Regions from separate parts of the Aeribacillus sp. FSL K6-2848 genome, predicted to be linked through region 3. Evidence: riboswitches for the same ligand, from Rfam matches in the RefSeq annotation. Region 3 holds a riboswitch; each other region holds the start of a gene.
What was found. Region 3 has a riboswitch for S-adenosylmethionine ahead of NSS70_RS06595 (IS110 family transposase). Riboswitches for the same ligand answer to the same signal wherever they lie in the genome.
Positions count from the first base shown of each region.

Region 1: linked by a shared signal. The riboswitch ahead of NSS70_RS17580 (2,3-diketo-5-methylthiopentyl-1-phosphate enolase) and the one ahead of NSS70_RS06595 (IS110 family transposase) in region 3 are both predicted to bind S-adenosylmethionine.
Region 2: linked by a shared signal. The riboswitch ahead of metK (methionine adenosyltransferase) and the one ahead of NSS70_RS06595 (IS110 family transposase) in region 3 are both predicted to bind S-adenosylmethionine.

Region 1 covers NZ_JBBOQQ010000001.1:3,630,208-3,636,848, reverse strand. Annotated here, with positions in the region: gene NSS70_RS17600 (hypothetical protein) at 1-29, opposite strand, end outside; gene cax (calcium/proton exchanger) at 427-1,482, shown strand; gene NSS70_RS17590 (YfkD famly protein) at 1,591-2,340, shown strand; gene yfkAB (radical SAM/CxCxxxxC motif protein YfkAB) at 2,398-3,519, opposite strand; SAM riboswitch class I at 3,689-3,794, shown strand; gene NSS70_RS17580 (2,3-diketo-5-methylthiopentyl-1-phosphate enolase) at 3,872-5,095, shown strand; gene NSS70_RS17575 (2-hydroxy-3-keto-5-methylthiopentenyl-1-phosphate phosphatase) at 5,092-5,781, shown strand; gene NSS70_RS17570 (methylthioribulose 1-phosphate dehydratase) at 5,778-6,425, shown strand; gene NSS70_RS17565 (1,2-dihydroxy-3-keto-5-methylthiopentene dioxygenase) at 6,448-6,641, shown strand, end outside.
Region 2 covers NZ_JBBOQQ010000001.1:1,077,001-1,083,641, reverse strand. Annotated here, with positions in the region: gene NSS70_RS05520 (tetraprenyl-beta-curcumene synthase family protein) at 1-916, opposite strand, end outside; gene NSS70_RS05515 (alpha/beta hydrolase) at 953-1,732, opposite strand; gene NSS70_RS05510 (gamma carbonic anhydrase) at 1,801-2,328, shown strand; gene NSS70_RS05505 (phosphatase PAP2 family protein) at 2,501-3,031, shown strand; gene metK (methionine adenosyltransferase) at 3,081-4,286, opposite strand; SAM riboswitch class I at 4,492-4,683, opposite strand; gene pckA (phosphoenolpyruvate carboxykinase (ATP)) at 4,952-6,541, shown strand; gene NSS70_RS05490 (IS3 family transposase) at 6,616-6,641, opposite strand, start outside.
Region 3 covers NZ_JBBOQQ010000001.1:1,310,499-1,317,139, forward strand. Annotated here, with positions in the region: gene NSS70_RS06590 (IS4 family transposase) at 368-1,483, shown strand; SAM riboswitch class I at 2,703-2,840, shown strand; gene NSS70_RS06595 (IS110 family transposase) at 3,060-4,337, shown strand; gene NSS70_RS06600 (methionine biosynthesis PLP-dependent protein) at 4,725-5,840, shown strand; gene metC (cystathionine beta-lyase) at 5,833-6,641, shown strand, end outside.

The DNA of each region.
Region 1 (6,641 bases), 2.3 Mb from region 3:
TTTTGAATGGCCTTTTCTAATTTTTCCATATTTACAGCAATCGTCCGGGACGCCGATCTATCATGCCCTGTCTGAATTCAAGGGATGGTAAAAAAAGGTATACATATCGGTCTGTCATGGCAAGGGATGATAGTCCCAAAGCGCTTACAGATGAAATTCAAAAAAATGGTTCGCTAACCTATGACTTACATCTGTTTTCAGCGAATCAAAAAAGTTCCCACAAAGTCTTGACTGACTCTTTGCAAAATGCTCGATTTGTCAAAATATATTGCTTATGTCAGAATAAAAATAATTTTTACGGACAAATTTTTTCCATAATTGTAAACGGCCTTTTTTAGAAGGAAGTGTTTATTTTAAACAACTTTTGTTAAAATAAGTAAGCAAAGTTTTCGGGAAAATTATTGCTAAATATGGGTGGTGAGCTTTATGTTCAATCGTATATTATCGATCTTGGTTGTTGTTGGATTGCCGTTGTCCGTTATTGGCAGTTTGATGCATTGGAATGCACTGCTTCTATTTGCAATTTATTGTTTAACGATTATCGGACTTGCCAGTTTTATGGGAAGAGCGACAGAAAGCTTGGCGATTGTGGCAGGTCCACGAATTGGCGGACTGTTGAATGCGACTTTTGGGAACGCTGTTGAGCTCATTATTTCAATCTTTGCGTTAAAAGCAGGTTTAATTTCAGTTGTTTTAGCATCTCTCACAGGTTCTGTAATCGGCAACTTGCTGCTTGTTGCAGGTTTATCGTTTTTTGTTGGTGGATTAAAGTACAAGCGGCAGAAGTTTAATGAATACGACGCAAGACATAATTCTGGATTGTTAATGTTTGCGGTCATTGTTGCCTTTGTCATTCCAGAAGTGTTTGCACAAACAATGAATGATACGGACACATTGACGTTAAGCATTGGCATTTCCATCATTATGATCGGGCTCTATTTAGCCGCGTTGTTTTTTAAATTGGTAACCCATCGGGGAGTTTATCAGAAAAAAGAGGAGCAGATCGAAGAACACGAAAGCCCGGAATGGTCTGGCAAGATCGCAACCATCATTTTGTTTTTGGCAACAATTGCGGTTGCATATGTTTCGGAAAATCTTGTACATACGTTTGAAACGGTCGCACATGAACTTGGCTGGAGTGAATTATTTATTGGGGTAATTGTCGTTGCCATTGTTGGAAATGCAGCGGAGCATGCGTCTGCGATTATTATGGCTTACAAAAATAAAATGGATGTAGCGGTTGAAATCGCCATCGGATCAACCTTGCAGATTGCCATGTTTGTTGCGCCTTTGCTTGTATTAATTTCGCTTCTGTTTTCAGAAAAAATGCCGCTCGTCTTTACACTTCCTGAGTTGATTGCCATGGCGACAGGAGTACTGCTCATGATTGTAATTTCCAATGACGGCGATACGAACTGGTTTGAAGGGGCTACTTTGCTTGCTGCTTATGTCATCATGGGGATAGGCTTCTATCTATTATAGGAAGATATTTTGCGGATAAAATACAAATAGCTTGAAAAAACTACAAGCAAAGGCTACTTGAAAGGAGATAACCACATGAAACAGCTAATGACGTTATTTATTTCAGTCATGCTTGCATCGGTTTTTTCAAGCTTAAGCTTCGCTGAAGCACCAACTATCCCCAAATCGGTGATGGATATTTCAAAAGAAAATACGTATCCAAATCCGAGTCAAAATCTTCCTTATTTACAGCCAAGTGAATTAACAAAAGAGTTAATCAAAACATCCAACGTCCCGATTGAAAATCCTGTTTTAATTAAAATGTTAAATGAGTCTTCCATTACACCTTCTCCAACCGCCATAGGATATAGAGCCGCCATTTACTTGGGACGGTGGGCATTGAATTATGAATCTGAGGAAACAACAGTCAATTGGGAGTATCAAAAAATCAATACAAACTTTTTTGACAATCGAGGCGGTAAGTCGCCCGTTCAAATTAGCTATAAACAGGAGGCGCAAAAACGGGTTAAAGGAGGATTAACCGCTAGAATTTCTGATCATAAAGATGTCAAAAAAATGATGCTGATGAAGGCGGCAAAGAAATCGAAAATGCCGCTAGCATTTGAAACAATTGTCGGCTTCGGGACGAAAAAAAATCAAGTATATAATATCCCGCCGAAAAAAATGGGGTATTTATACGCATACGTTCCCGCTGTCAACGAAAAAGGAAAAGTCACTTACGGAGAAGTGTATTTAATGTTAAAGGGAAGCAAGAAGCAAATTGTTGTCAAAAATGTTACGCAACAAGGCATTGGAGCATGGATTCCTGTGCAGGATCGGGCATCCTTCCACTTTCTTATTACCAATCAGCCTAGATAATAGAAAAGGGCGGGCGAAAGGCAAATATATTGCCGAAAGAAGCCCAAGCCCTTTTATTTATATGCGCGCTTTTCTTTTTGTAAAATCTAAGTCTCGGTAATAACTATTTTTCACTAAAAGATTCGGTCCAAGACACGCTACGTTTGGACAATGGCAATTCAGCTGTTGGGCAATCGGGGATTGCATCCATTTTTCATAGGCTGATAAAAGAGTATCTTTTTTGATGTTTCCAAGCGGCGGTACATCGCCGAAATCTGTCACAATAATGTCCCCTGTAAAAATATTGACATTGAGACGGGATCTGCCGTCAGGGTCATTTCGAACAGTCACGTTTTTGCTTTCTCTCAATCGCTTCAGCAATGCTAAATCTTCCTCATTGTCGCTGCAAGCGTAAAACGGGAGTGTTCCAAACAGCATCCACACTGATTCGTCGCGGATATCCAAAAGCTTATGAATTGCTTCGCGTATCTCATCCAAGCTGAGCGTTTCAAGATTGCTAGCGAAATCACTTGGATACATTGGATGCACCTCATGGCGTTGACATTTCATTTCGTCTACAATTTGTCTATGGATTTTTTCAAGATGAGGAACCGTCCGTTTATTCAGCATCGTCTCCGCTGAAACAATTACTCCCGCTTCAGCCAGAGCTCTAGAGTTTTCAATGATTCGTTCAAAATATTTTGCACGTTCTTTATATGGAGGCTTCTTTTTCATCATTGCAAATCCGGCTTCAACAAAATCATCGACTGTTCCCCAGTTATGGGAAATATGCAAAACATCTAAATACGGGATAATTTTTTCATAGCGTTTCAAGTCCAATGTTAAATTGGAATTGATTTGGGTTCGTATCCCGCGTTCATGTGCGTATTTTAAAATGGGAACGACATAATTTTCCACAGATTTTATCGAAAGCATCGGCTCCCCGCCGGTAATCGAAAGGGATCGCAATGTCGGCACTTCGTCTAGCCTTTTTAAAAGTAAATCGAGCGGCAGCCCTTCCGGATCTTTCGGAGATAAAGTGTATCCTACAGCGCAATGCTCACATCGCATATTGCAGATTGTGGTGGTGGTAAATTCTATATTTGATAATGTTAATTCACCGTATTCCTTCATATCTAAATAAGCTTCCCAAGGATCATAGGAAGGAGTAATCTTTTTGAGGGTTGTATAAGTTTCCATAAAAATCATTTCTCCTTTAATTAAACTGCACCATTAAATAATTGTAGCATGCCATCAGAAAAATGTAAGCGAATTTGAATCGAATATGATGTAAAAAAGTGTTGACAGGGTGGAAGGATAGTGGCATAATCCAAGTAAATGAATAAGAATTATAAAGTTAATAATAAAACTCTTATCAAGAGCAGGTGGAGGGATGAGCCCAATGAAGCCCGGCAACCGACTCATATGATGAGCACGGTGCTAATTCTCCCAACAGAGATGTTGAAAGATAAGAAGTTGTTTTGACAAAAAACCTCTTCTTATTGAAGAGGTTTTATTTATATAACAATATTTAATGAAGAGGATTGAAAAAATGGGTCACGTAACAGCAGTATACCAAATCATTGCGAAACGAGAAGATTTAGAAAAAAAAGCAGAAGGCATTGCTCTTGGATTAACGGTAGGTTCGTGGACTGACCTTCCTCTTTTAGTGCAAGAGCAGTTAAAAAAGCATAAAGGACAAGTGGTTGAAATAAAAGAAACAGGCGAGGATCCATCCTCCGGCAAAACGATTGCACAGCTTCACATTCGCTTTCCGGGAGAAAACTTTTCTAAAGACATTCCTGCCATCTTAACGACAACTTTTGGAAAATTATCACTAGATGGAGAAATAAAATTACTAGATTTGCAGTTTGACGATGAGATCTTTCGGTATTTTCCAGGTCCTCGATTTGGAATTCAGGGGTTACGAGAAAAACTTGGCGTTTACGACAGACCGTTAGTGATGAGCATCTTTAAAGGTGTAATTGGACGTGATATGGATTACCTTCTTGCCCAATTGCGGGAGCAGGCTCTCGGGGGCGTCGACTTAGTAAAGGATGACGAAATACTTTTTGAAAATTCGCTCACATCATTTGAAACAAGAATAAAGGAAGGCAAAAAAGTTCTTGATAACGTGTATCAAGAAAAAGGGCACCGAACTTTGTATGCGGTCAATTTGACGGGAAAAACATTTGAATTGAAAGATAAGGCAAGAAAAGCAAAAGAATTAGGTGCCGATATTTTGCTATTTAATGTTTTTACATATGGCCTCGATGTGCTGCAAGCATTAAGGGAAGATGATGAAATCGCCCTCCCAATTATGGCTCATCCGGCGTTTAGCGGATCGTTTACTTCATCCGAAAAATATGGGCTCTCTCATTCCTTATTGCTTGGAAAATTGATAAGAATTGCTGGAGCAGATTTTTCGTTGTTCCCTTCACCATATGGCAGCGTTGCATTGGAGCGTGACAAAGTTTTAAAAGTGAAAGAAGAATTGGTGAAGGAATCAGTTTTAAAACCAGTTTTTCCTGTTCCATCTGCTGGCATTCACCCGGGTCTTGTTCCCATTTTAATTCATGATTTTGGAAAAGATTGCGTCATTAATGCAGGAGGCGGTGTTCACGGTCACCCGCAAGGTGCTAAAGGCGGAGGAAAAGCTTTCCGTCAGGCAGTTGACGCTGTTTCCCGGGGTGTTCCCCTTAATGAAGCAGCTGAAGACATAGAATTACAAAAAGCAATTCGGCTCTGGGGATGGAAGGAGGCACCGTCCAATTGAAGCCAGTAATATTTTGTGATTTTGATGGAACGGTGACAAAAAAAGATAACATCGTTAGCATCATGAAGCGTTTCGCTCCAAAAGAGTGGGAGCAATTGAAGGATGGCGTCCTTTCCCAGTCGATTAGTATTCAGGAAGGAGTCGGCAAGATGTTTGCACTTCTTCCATCTTCTTTAAAGGGTGACATCATTCACTATATTTTAGAAACTGCAGAAATAAGGGAAGGATTTCGCGACTTTGTTCATTATGCGAAAAACATGAACATTCCTTTATACATTGTCAGCGGCGGAATCGATTTTTTTATTAAACCGCTGTTGCAGCCTTTTGATTCTATTACCGCACTGTTTTGCAATAAAGCGGATTTTAGCGGAGAAACGATCACCATTCATTGGCCTTATACGTGTGATGAAAAATGTCCCAACCAAAATTGTGGGTGCTGCAAACCGACAATTATTCGGCAAATTGCAAATGCTGACACTCATTCCATCATCATCGGGGATTCCGTCACAGATTTAGAAGCCGCGAAGATTGCAGATACAGTTATTGCACGTGATTATTTATCAAAAAAATGTCAAGAATTTTCTATTCCTTATCAATCTTTCGAAACATTTTACGACTGTATTGACATTTTAGAGAAGACAATAAACAAAACAAATTTCATAGAAGAAAAAGGTGGCGCAAAATGAGTGTCGTTTTAACTCGTGTTCATGAGCTTGCGGAGATTAAAGAGGAGCTTGCTGCGAGGGATTGGTTTATGGGGACAAGCGGCAATTTAGCCATAAAAGTTCAAGATTCCCCGCTTCAGTTTCTTGTGACCGCAAGCGGCAAAGATAAACGAAAAAAAACGAAGGAAGATTTTTTGCTTGTTGATGGAGAAGGAAATCCTGTAGGCGCAACACAGCTGAAGCCTTCGGCAGAAACGCTGTTGCATTGCGAAATATATAAAAGAAGCAAAGCCGGCTGCAGCCTGCATGTACATACGGTTGCAAATAATGTCATCTCTGAACTTTATGGTGACGCTGGGAAAATTGTATTTCAAGGACAAGAACTGATAAAAGCGTTTGACCGCTGGGAGGAAGATGCAGAATTACAGATTCCGATTATTTATAATTATGCCCATATTCCTACATTAGCAAGCACTTTGGGCGATTTCGTGGAGGAGGATAAAGGGGCAGTTCTTATTCGCAACCACGGAATTACTGTATGGGGAAAAGATGGCTTTGAAGCAAAGAAAATTTTAGAAGCTTGTGAATTTTTATTTCAGTATCAGCTTGCTCTTATTCAAGCAAAAGCCGGTCTCCTTGCGAGTACAGGAGCTTTAAATAATTAAACATTTTAAGGAGGTATTTTACATGACAACGATTAAAATTCAAGGAACAAACGAAGTTATCAGCAATCAAGAGGAAGTGATTTCATTTTTAAATCAACAAGGTGTTATTTACGAGCAATGGGATATTGCCAAATTACCAGAGCATTTAAAAGAGAAATATCTTTTAAATGATGAGGAAAAACAAACGATTTTACAATCTTTTGAAAATGAAATTAA
Region 2 (6,641 bases), 230 kb from region 3:
ATCCGCGGTTAATTAATTTATGAAAATTTTCGTTCGGAATACCTTTTAAATTTTTGTCCGCTTCATGTACAAAATGAGCTAATCGTTCCATCATTTCTGATGTGCTTTCATAAAAACTGCAAAAATTTAAATCGCCCTCCAATTGATCCTCCTCTTGATCAATAAAGTAATCCAATAAAATGTGAAGCCCTTGCACATATGGAAAGTAACCATCTTTAATTTTTTTGGCAATCGCTTCGTTAAAGCTGGGCTGAAATGCATAGGCGACTAAACAAAAAATGCCCAATGTCGATCCAGCGCAGGCAGAAAATTCATACCACCGCATATCCGGGAGGGAAGATTTATATTGTTCGAACCACTGTACTAGCCTTGGCACTCTTTCCTCTTCTATTACATGCTTATGTACTTGCAGTTCACAATAATATTCGCAAAGCTCCATCAAATAGCCAGCTATAACCGGATAGTTCTCCAATTGGCTCAGCATTCTTTGGCATGTCATGACAAGCTCTTTTAAATATCCGCCGTCATCTTGGTCCTCACGAAATTGGTAGTAATTTTTTAATTCTGCATGAATCGACAGCGCATCCTTCATTGATTGGTGCAGCATGCGGAAATCTTCCGGATCAAAAGAAGTGCTTCTGTCGCATAAATTATCCAAGTAATCGCTAATCGTTTGATAAGCAACGATAAACTCTATGCATTCCTCTATATGAGAGTTCGACAAAAGCGCTAAAATGCTTCCTCCTTCGCAATGAAATGCCTTCGTATTTATGCTTGCAAGCGCCTGCTTTCTCAATTCAGGATTCGGTATTTCCTCAGCCTTTTTTTTCCACCCATCTAAGTAATAATGGACGGTCGGAAGAATTTCCCTATAAACTCTTGACATAAGGCTGATAGGGTGTTCAGGTATACTCAAAGATCAACTCACCTCTTCATTGTAAAATTCCAGTGTTTATGTTAAATGGCTTTCTGTAAATCTCAACGCATCTTGAAAAACAAGTTCTCTTTCCGGTTCATTAAAAATTTCGTGATATAGTCCTTCCCATTCTTTATAGCTCTTTTCCGTGAGATTCAACTGACTATACCATTTTTGAACTGCTGATTTATCAACAATTTTGTCTTCTCCTCCCTGCATGACGAAAAGAGGGACATCTGGAAACTGCGGAAGCTGCTGAAATGCTAGTTCAATGGCATGAAGAAGCTCTCTGTACCAGCGCACAGAAACTTTTCTTACGTAAAGGGAGTCGTTTCTGTTTATGTCTTGAATTTCCTTATTTCTCGTTGCCATCTCAACTGTCAAACCGGAATCAAAGCGTACCCTAGGCGCGAAAATATTTAATCCTTTTGCCAAAAGATCGAGCGCTTTACTCGGTTTTTGCAAAATTCCTAAACATGGCGAAGATAAAATGACCCCGTTTAACGGAATTTTATTTCTCTGCAGCGTACGTATGGCTATTAAACCGCCCATGCTATGCCCCAGCAAAAAAAGCGGCAATTGGAAAGATTGAGCCTCCCTGATCCAACGGTCAACTTCATCAATATATTCATCAAACGATTGGACATGTCCCCGTCTGGAGGATGAATTTCCTTGTCCTGGCAAATCCCCCATGACAACATGGTACCCGTTTGTTTGCCACTTTTTTATCAGCCATTTGTAACGTCCATGATGTTCTAAAGCTCCATGAATGATGACAATCGCAGCTTTAGGACTAGAACTTACCCATTTCCACATAAATTAACTCCTTTCCGAACATGACGGAAAATTTGTTATAATATGAAAAAAAGAAAAGGATGGTTCCCATGGTTATTTATCCATATAAAGACAAAAAACCTATAATTAGCGATTCGGCTTATATAGCTGATTTTGTCACAATCACCGGCGATGTTCAAATAGGAGATGAATCAAGCATTTGGTTTCAGACGGTTATCCGCGGTGACGTCGCCCCAACTATTATTGGAAATCGGGTCAATATTCAAGACCAATGCTGTCTGCACCAGAGCCCAAATAAACCGTTAATTATTGAAGATGATGTAACCGTCGGCCATCAAGTTCTGCTCCATAGTGCGATTGTGCGGAAAGGAGCTCTAATTGGAATGGGTTCGATTATTCTGGATGGAGCAGAAATCGGAAAAGGCGCTTTTATCGGTGCAGGCAGTCTTGTCCCGCCAGGCAAAAAGATACCTGAGAAAACTTTAGCATTCGGAAGACCCGCCAAAGTGATTAGAGAATTAACAGAAGAAGATCTTCAAGATATGGAACGCATCCGTCGCGAGTATATCGAAAAAGCTCAATATTATAAAAATATTGCTCGTATGAACAACATATAAATTGCTTATAAAAACATTTTAAAACTTTCTCTTTCAAATGTCATTCTTTACCGGGCAGCTTCATGTATTTTTAAAATTTTGTAAAATTTTTATTAGATTTGTTGAAGTTTACATAAATATGAGAGAAAATTTTTTATAAGAATTTTTGCTTTTTGAAAAGAGGAACTTTAACATGGGCAGACTGCTGAATCAGCTTTACCAATTTGAGTGCAAGTTGTTCAAACTGATTAATTCGCATTTTGAACGAAAAGGACTGAATGTTTATTTTCGGTATATTACTCATTTAGGAGGGGCTGTTTTTTCAATTGCAACATGTTTAATGCTGATGTTATTTTTTAATGAACCTGTAAAAACTGTTGCCTTGGCAAGTTCAGCTGCTCTTTTTTTCAGTCATATTCCGGTTTTCATTGTGAAAAGAATTTATCCACGCAGACGGCCTTATCTTACATTATTTGAAACAAAAGTGTTAGAAAATCCGTTAACTGACCATTCATTTCCTTCTGGACATACGACAGCTGTATTTTCAGTGGCAACACCATTTTTGCTCTTTTTTCCAGCCTTAACATGGATTTTGCTTCCTCTCGCATTCAGTGTGGCACTATCAAGAATTTTTCTTGGCCTACACTACCCTTCAGATGTGCTGGCGGGAATAGTTCTAGGAGCTTCAGCAGGCACCATCTGTTTTGTCGCATTCGGACCGTAAAAGCAAAAAGGTGTCTAATGCATGCATCGCATTGGACACCTTTTTTATTTTACAAATATTGATGAGCTTGTTCGCGCAAAGCTTCCGCTTTATCTGTGCGTTCCCATGGCAAATCTAGATCGTTGCGTCCGAAATGACCGTAAGCAGCTGTCTGTTTGTAAATCGGGCGGCGCAAGTCAAGCATTTTTATAATGCCAGCTGGGCGCAAATCAAAGTTATTGCGAATTAATTCAACTAAAACATCTTCGCTTACTTTGCCAGTACCGAACGTATCAACAGAAATAGAGACAGGTTTCGCTACACCAATTGCATAGGCCAGCTGAACCTCGCATTTGTCTGCAAGTCCGGCTGCGACAATATTTTTCGCTACATAACGAGCCGCATAAGCTGCAGATCGGTCTACCTTCGTCGGATCTTTTCCTGAGAAAGCTCCTCCGCCATGGCGCGCATAGCCTCCGTAAGTATCGACAATGATTTTTCGTCCCGTTAATCCTGCATCTCCTTGTGGTCCGCCAATAACGAAACGTCCGGTAGGGTTGATGAAATATTTTGTTTCTTCATCGATCAGTTCTTTTGGAACAACCAGATCAATTACTTTTTCTTTAATATCCTGCTTAATTTGTTCTAAAGTTGCCTCCGGATGGTGTTGAGTCGATATGACAATTGTGTCAATTCTAACCGGCTGTTCATTTTCATCATATTCTACCGTAACTTGCGTCTTTCCGTCCGGACGCAAATAAGGAATTTCTTCGCTTTTTCTAACTTCTGTAAGCCGGCGTGAAAGCTTATGGGCAATGGAAATCGGGAGAGGCATTAATTCCTTCGTTTCATTGCATGCAAAACCGAACATTAACCCTTGATCTCCAGCGCCAATCGCTTCAATTTCTTCATCAGTCATTTGTCCTTCTCGCGCTTCTAAAGCTTTATCCACCCCTGCAGCAATATCGGGTGATTGCTCATCAATTGATGTTAAAACAGCACAAGTTTCAGCATCAAAACCGTATTTAGCTCTCGTATAGCCGATCTCTTTGACCGTTTCTCGCACAATTTTTGGTATATCCACATACGTGCTTGTCGTAATTTCTCCACTGACTAATACAAGTCCGGTTGTGACAGATGTTTCGCAAGCTACACGTGCGTTCGGATCTTTTTCTAAAATGGCATCTAAAATCGCATCTGAAATTTGGTCGCAAATTTTGTCCGGATGCCCTTCCGTTACGGATTCAGATGTAAACAGACGGCGCTTTTTTGTCATTTACTGCATCCTCCTCAAACTTAAAATGATGTTTATGGAGTGCTACACTCCTTGACATTGACACGGAACTCATTCCCTCGCCACTATTGTATACATATCAAAATTGCGTACGATAAGAAAAACTTGGCTAAACGAGATTTCTCTTATACATAGAAAAAACCTTCCCTGCCAGAGGAAAGGTTGTTATAAACATCATTGCCTTTCACTCTTATCGTTCAAGGATATAACCTTGCATCAGGTTAGCACCATTGCTCGTCTATGAATATGGAATTCTTTCGCATCATGTTGTATGTCCATAGAATACCGCGATTTTGAAAGCCATATTCTACTGTCTTCTTTCAACGAGCCGGTTGCTGGGCTTCATAGGGCCTGTCCCTCCGCCAACTCGGGATAAGAGTATCCGTTCAAATGTATATCATACAGGAGCAAAAAAGTACTTGTCAACAATAAATAAAGCTTCTCTGTAATTTTCCAAATCATCTGATATCCATTATTTCAGGATCAGCTGATCAATCATGATTCGTATGATGCCCAAAAATGAAGGCAAAATATATAGTAAAAACATTATTTTCAAAAATCGATAAATAGGATGGATTATTTTTTCGAATGTGTTATACTATTTCTATAAAACCATTTCAAATATGCAAAAAAAGGATGGTATGTATATGAATATTGTAGATGTATCAAATGAATTAGCTTCGTTGATCAGCGGACCAAATGCATATCATAATTTACCAGTCGCACGACTTGTAGAAAAAGTTTTAGCTAGGAAAGAAGGTTTTTTAACAAATACAGGTGCAGTTTCGGTTACAACAGGCAAATATACCGGCCGGTCACCAGAAGATAAATTCATCGTTGAAGAAGATTCTGTCAAGCATTTAATTGATTGGGGACCCGTCAACAAGCCAATTTCATCAGAAGTTTTTGAAAAACTGTACTTAAAAGTCATACAATATTTAAAAAATAGAGATGAAATTTATGTTTTTAACGGATTTGCCGGAGCTGACAAAAAATATCGTCTTCCAATTCAAGTGGTCAATGAATTGGCGTGGCAAAATTTATTTGCTCGCCAACTGTTTATCCGTCCGAAAAGCCAAGACGATTTAAAGGAGCATAAAAATCCGTTTACGATTGTTTCCGCTCCTTCCTTTAAAGCAGATCCAGCTGTGGATGGAACGAACTCAGAAGCATTTATCATTATTTCTTTTGAAAAGAGAATAATCCTGATCGGCGGAACTGAATATGCAGGCGAGATGAAAAAGTCTATCTTTTCCGTCATGAACTTCCTGCTTCCAGAAAGAGATATATTTTCAATGCACTGCTCCGCCAATGTCGGTCAAGAAGGCGATGTCGCGCTCTTTTTCGGTTTATCGGGAACAGGCAAAACAACACTTTCCGCCGATCCAAAACGCCGATTAATTGGTGATGATGAACACGGCTGGTCTTCATCTGGTATTTTTAATATTGAAGGCGGCTGTTATGCAAAATGCATCGGTTTGTCTGAAGAAAAAGAACCTCAAATTTATAACGCGATTCGATTCGGTTCCGTTTTGGAAAACGTTGTGGTTGATGAATCGACACGAATTCCTGATTATGACAACTCCTTATTAACAGAAAACACCCGTGCGGCTTATCCAATTGAAGCGATTGACAATATTGCTAAACCGAGCATTGCGGGTCACCCTAACACAATTATTTTTTTAACAGCTGATGCGTTCGGTGTTCTACCGCCAATAAGCAAATTAACGAAAGAACAGGCTATGTATCATTTCTTAAGCGGTTATACGAGCAAGCTTGCTGGAACGGAAAGGGGTATTACTTCCCCTAAAACAACGTTCTCCACATGCTTTGGCGCACCATTTCTTCCGCTTCCAGCTACAAGATACTCTGAAATGCTCGGAAGAAAAATCGAAGAACATGATGTGAAAGTATTTTTAGTCAATACAGGGTGGACCGGTGGAGAATACGGAGTAGGAAAACGAATTAAACTTGCTTATACAAGAGCCATGGTTCAGGCAGCATTGGAAGGCGAACTCGATGAGGTGGAAACTGTAAAAGACCCTATTTTCGGGCTGGCGATTCCTGCTCATGTTCCAGGAGTGCCTGATGAAGTTTTACAGCCTATTAAAACATGGAGTGATAAAAACGCTTATGAACAAAAAGCGTATGAATTAGCAAAAGCATTCAAAGAGAACTTCAAAAAATTCTCGAACGTTCCGAAGGAAATTGAAGAACTTGGCGGTCCAATCATATAAAAAAATTACTTACTTTCGGCTACAGCTTTGAACTGTCCCCTGTCAAGTAGACTGTAGAAATAATAAAAATATACCTAAGCGGCTTTAGCTCTATATTCCA
Region 3 (6,641 bases):
TGGATAGGGGGGTTATTTTGTTGATGTAAATTCAAGATGAAGCAGTTGTTAAAACAGGGCTTATCCCAAAAGTTGTTTATGACTATGCCTGTATATTGGGATTCTGTTGTTGTGAGAGCTTTTTATTCAAATCGCTCGAATAAGCTCCCGTTTTTTCACATTGTTTGGAGCTGTCCAGAAAGTCAAAATCCATTGAAAACGAAAGATTATAAACATTGATATATCAACACTAGCATTGCAGTAATTAAATCTGATGATTCAAAATACTAAGAATGTTCAATTTTTTATTGATTTCGAAACAAAAAAATCCTTTACAATGGAAGTACAGGTGGTTCCTGTCCAAATCCAATCGTAAAGGATAACCATTATGGACAAGAATACACTAATTTCATCATTTGGTAAATGGGTTTCACCCATAAATATTCAAAAACTTAGCGAACAAGTCAAAGAATTGAAACAGGACTATTACACAAAAAAGCTGACAACAGAAGCCTATATTAAACTTTTATTGGTAGCCCAGCTGCTCGAATTTACGAGCTTAGAGGAAATGAGTGATGCACTTGTAGACGAAGATCTTCAAAAAGCACTCGGATTTGAATCGATAAGTGCCTCTCAGCTATCCCGAAAAAACAATCAGATCAACCCACTAATTCTTGCCAATTTGTTCTTGGATCTTGTTTGGAAAATTCAACGGTACCATTATCAAAACGGAAAGAATATGCCACTGAAAATCATTGATTCAAGTACACTCCCGTTGAATTTGACCCATTATAAATGGGCAAAATTCCGTAAAACAAAAGCTGGTGTAAAGCTACACTTACGGCTCGTTTTCATGGATAAAGACACCGTCTATCCTGAAAAAGCAGTGATTACGACAGCAAAAGAACATGACCGAAATCAACTCGAAGTCCTAGTGGATGATCAAGAAGCCATGTATGTGTTTGACCGCGGTTATGTGGACTATGAACGTTTTGATCGGATGACAGATGATGGCTATTTCTTCGTTTCAAGACTGAAGAAAAACGCAGTCATTCGTGAAGTCTATACATTTTCACTTCCTGATGATTGTCACGTTCTATCCGATAAAATGGTCTACATTGGTACCACACAAAATCGTACTGAAAATGTCTTTCGTCTACTAGAAGTTATGGACACAAAAGGGAACTTACTTCGTTTCATCACCAACCGATTTGATTTAAAACCAGAAGAGATAAGTGATATTTACCGATCTCGCTGGGCTATTGAACTCTTTTTCAAATGGCTCAAGCAACACGTAGAAATTAAGCACTTTTATGGAATGAGTGAAACAGCTATTCAAAATCAAATTTTCTTAGCCCTGATCACGTATTGCTTACATGTTCTCATTCAATTGGAGATGAAAAGTAAGAAATCCCTACTTCGAATTACTCGTTGGTTAAAGAGAGCTCTGTGGAAACCAGCTTATGTTTGGTTGCGAAAATTTGATGGGCGAGCCAGTCCATAATCTCCCTTTTGTCGTTGTCGCTCTGGTTTAACTGTATATATTTACCAAATGGGCAGTGCCACCTTTCTTTAGGTTTTGTCTTTTTGGCACAAATTCACAAAAAATAATTAACAGAAAATTCTAACTATATTTATGCAATGCTAATGATATATCAACATTTCTAAAACATTAAAGGGGCGTCTATAAGCCGGAAAATCGACTTATTAGACAGCGCCTATATGAATTTCAATTTCTCCATTTGGGCCGTATTTTTCAAAATCATATGTGTAAGCACGCTCTACTTAAACCAGTTTCTTCTTGCTTCCAAATCTTACTCCAAGTTTTAAAAATGCCTTGTTCGTCCGTTTTATCTACTTGAAAAACTTTATTTTCATGTTCCTCGGGATTTCAATTAAAAGCTTCCCCATTATTTTCTTCAATTGCAATACTTAATAAATAATCTCCTCTGTAGTCGCTTTCATAATCATAATAAATTCCGTACACATTGTTTTGATGATGTTCCAGTTTTTAGAAAGCGTTTTCTCACATAATTTTGATTTGCCCCATCATTTGCTCGTCATGAAAATTATTGGTTCGTATGCTGTTGATTATATACAGCATCATAAACAGTCTTTCCTTTCCATAATATTGATAAAAAAGAGAAGGCGCATCAGTAAAGAATGTTCAGCAAATTTTCCAACGGCACGTTTATGTTCATCTTTTTTGCTTCCCAGCTTCACCTGCAAAACAAATATCGCATCTTCGTTTTCTGTTCAGTTGCTTTATGGAGTACGGGTTCGTTTGACAGAAGTTGGCGAAAAATTTATCAAACGATTAGTTTGCCAATTCAATCGTTTCATTCACTGTTTATTAAATACTCTTAAAATTTTCCAATTCCTCTAAAGAAGATCACCTCGTTCACAATTTTTCTTAAAAATACGACAGCTTCCGAATTGAATATTTATATTTTAAAATCTATTAAAATTTGGGAAGCCTCAGGGGAAAATAAAACCACTTCATTGAAATGATGGAGGATCAAAGGTGATCCATACAAAAAAATTTCCCTTTTGGCTTTCGCAAAAAAACATTTCAAGAATCGACGGATTATTTAAAGAAAGTTCTTATTTTTCTTTAGTTTTACTGAAAATAAATCAAAGTTATCGGAATTGTTGGCAGGAAACGTCTTGAATTTTTTTTAAAACTGAGGTAAAGTTATACCTATCAAAAGTTCATATCGGAATTCTTATCGAGAGAGGCGGAGGGAACTGGCCCGAAGAAGTCTCAGCAACCGGTACAAGGACGGCGGCATGATAACCTTTGTACCAAGGTGCTAAATCCAGCAAGCATTTTGCCGTAAGATATGCTTGGAAGATAAGAAGGAGCCAAACAATAAACGCCTTCTTCTTATGAAGAGGGCGTTTTATTTTTCAAGCCTCCTCTACAGGCAATGAAAGCAGCACATTTTTACTAACTAAAAAAGGAGCATTCCTGTTAGAAGTTTTTTCGGGGACTTGAATAAAAAAAGCCCTCTTGGTATGATTCGGGGGTGTCAATCGCACGAATTGACCCCTAATTTGGATACCAAGGAGGACTATACATGAATTCTATCTCAAACAAGAAGATTAATCAAGTCACCGATCAAACGCTGGTTGTTGGGATGGATATCGCAAAGAAAAAACATTATGCCTGCTTTGTGGATGAGCGAGGAAGGGTGTTAAAAAAGCCGTTTCCCGTTCTGCAATCGAGAGAAGGATTGGAATGGTTGTACCAGTGCATCGTGGAAGCCATGAAGGAATTTGGAAAAACCGAGGTGATCGTTGGCATCGAGCCAACGGGACATTATTGGCTCAATCTCGCTTACTTTCTTGACGAGAAGGGCATTCCTCTCGTCATGACAAACCCGATGCACGTGAAGCGCTCCAAAGAGCTGGACGATAACCTTCCAACCAAGCATGATGCGAAAGACGCGCTCGTCATTGCCCGGTTAGTGAAAGACGGCCGATTCAGCTATCCGCGCATTCTGAAAGGGATGGAGGCCGAACTGCGCGTTGGAGCGACATTTCGCTCCAAATTGGTGGAAGAACGGGGAGCGATTCGAAATCAAATGATTCGCTGGCTTGATCGATATTTTCCGGAGTTTTCCCAAGTCTTCCCGTCATTTGGGAAAATGGCGCTCGCGGTGCTGGAATATACGCCATTTCCGAGTGATCTGGCAGGAAAAGAGCTGGAAGAGGTGCTGGCCCTTTACCGGCAAAGTGAGGGATTACAATCGCCACAAAAGCCGAAAGCGAAGAAGCTGATGGAACTGGCCCAACACTCCATTGGCGTAACGGAAGGACAACAGATGGCCCGTATCGAAATCGCCACACTTGTCCGCCGGTACCGCCAATTGGAGAAAGAAATCGAGGCACTGAATGAGCAACTGACAGAACTTGTGCAAACATCCGTGGAATACGAATGGCTCAAAACTGTTCCGGGCTTAGGGGATGCGACGATCGTGGAACTGTTATCGGAAATCGGGAGTTTTTCCCACTATCAGGATCCGCGCCAATTATTGAAACTTGCGGGACTGACCTTACGGGAAAACTCCTCCGGCCAACACAAAGGGCAAAAACGGATCTCCAAGCGTGGAAGAAGGCGGTTGCGCGCCCTCCTCTTCCGCGTGATGATGCCGATGATCCGCCACAACGAAGCGTTTCGGCAGCTGCACGACTATTACACGACACGTCCTGATAATCCGTTGCGGAAGAAGCAATCGATTGTGGTGTTATGCGGAAAATTATTGAAGGTATTGCACGCTGTATGTACGAAGCACCAAGCGTTCGATGCGAAGCGAATGATGCAGGACATCTTTGGCCTCGAAACGGCTGCTTGATGCCTATAGTCTCGATTCTCTAGACAACAAGGATGACACGGAGAAGCTGGCGCGATATCATCCATTCGACCTTGAGTCCCTAAAGGAGCTTAGCCGGCCTCTGCCTGATGACTAGACCGAACGAAGGAATGTAGGCGCAAGGATGCCAAGAGACATGGGAGGGTTCGTCATCATCAGCGATGCAGAGATCCACGGTGCATCCCATACGCTTCCCCCACTACAACCAAATTTAACCAGTAGTGGCCGCGAAGCGTACCCAGTCAATGTAAGATATACACATATTTAAGAAATAATGTTAGGAACTTTGTCGAAAAATATTTTTTTGACACCCCTGAAACGGCTACAACCGTTGATATATCAACATTTATAGAGGGAGGAAAGTCAAAGATGAATATTGAAACAGTTTTGGCCCAATTAGGAAATCGAAGTGAAGCTCTTACAGGAACAGTAAGCGCCCCCATTTATTTGTCCACAGCCTACCGGCATAAAGGAATAGGTGAATCAACAGGTTATGATTACACTCGGACAAAAAATCCAACGAGAGAGCTTGTCGAGGACGCCATAGCCAAATTGGAGGGAGCCGATCAAGGATTTGCATTTTCTTCCGGAATGGCAGCGATTCAGACGATTATGGCTTTATTTAAAAGTGGAGATGAACTGATCGTTTCAAAAGATTTATATGGCGGGACATACCGCTTGTTTGAAGAAGAGTGGCGCAAATACGGTCTTTCCTTCCACTATGACGATTTTACGTCTCGTGAATATACGGAATCATTAATAAACGAAAATACTAAAGCGATTTTTCTAGAAACGCCCACTAATCCGCTTATGCAGGAAACATCGATTTCCTCGTTGGCGGAATTGGCCCGGAAGCACAATTTGCTGCTGATCGTTGACAATACGTTCTACACGCCTGTTTTGCAGCGTCCGATTGAAGAAGGAGCGCATATCGTGATTCACAGCGCAACGAAATATTTAGGCGGTCACAACGATGTCCTTGCCGGCCTGGTCTGTGCAAAAGGGAAAGAAATTTGCGAAAAATTAGCCATGCATCAAAATGCAATTGGTGCGGTATTATCTCCTTTTGATTCGTGGCTGCTGCTTAGAGGAATGAAAACTTTATCATTGAGAATGGCCAAACATCAGGAAAATGCAAGGGAGCTGGCGGCATATTTAAAAGAGCTTCCTGAAATTGATGATGTATTATATCCTGGCAGAGGCGGAATGCTTTCCTTCCGTGTGAAAAAAGAAGAATGGGTCAACCCGTTTTTGCAGAATCTGAAATTAATCTGTTTTGCGGAAAGCCTTGGAGGGGTAGAAAGCTTTATAACGTATCCAGCTACCCAAACACATGCGGACATTCCGGAAGAAATCCGAATTCAAAACGGTGTATGTAACCGGCTTCTCCGTTTTTCTGTAGGGATTGAAAGCGTGGAGGATTTGAAGGAAGATCTCAAGCAGGCATTGCAAGCAGCTGCGAAAGGGGATTTACTAAATGCATGACCAATGGAGCTTTCAAACAAAATTGATTCATAATAAACATAAGGTTGACCCGACAACTGGTGCTGTCAGCGTGGCGATTCAGCAAGCGTCAACGTTTCATCAGCAAACATTGGATGAATCTCCTGAATTTGACTACAGCCGTTCAGGAAATCCAACACGAAAAGCGTTGGAAGAGGCGATTGCCGAACTGGAAGGCGGAGTGAGAGGCTTTGCGTTTGCTTCTGGGATGGCCGCTATATCAACAGCTTTTCTTTTACTTTCTTCCGGTGATCATGTTTTGGTCACAGAAGATGTGTACGGCGGAACATACCGGATCGTTGCCGATGTTTTATCGCGCTTTGGCATTGAATATACGTTTGTCGATATGACGGACCTTGATGCCGTAAAAGCAAATATACGTCCGAACACAAAAGTGATTTACATTGAAACGCCCTCGAATCCGCTGTTAAAAGTGACGGACATTCGAGCAATTGTGCAGCTTGCAAAAGAAAACGGCTGTTTAACATTTGTTGATAATACATTTATGACTCCGGCTTTGCAAAGGCCTCTCGATTTAGGGGCCGATATTGTTTTACATAGTGCAACAAAATTTTTGGCAGGTCATAGCGACTGTTTGGCAGGATTGGCAGTTGTGAAAGATGAAAAGCTTGGCGAAGAGCTTTACAAACTTCAAAATGCCTTCGGCGCTGTTCTCGGCCCGCATGATTGCTGGCTTGTATTAAGAGGGTTAAAAACACTTCATGTGCGGCTGGATCAATCCGTCAAAACAGCTTCTCAATTAGCAGAATTTTTGAAAAAGCA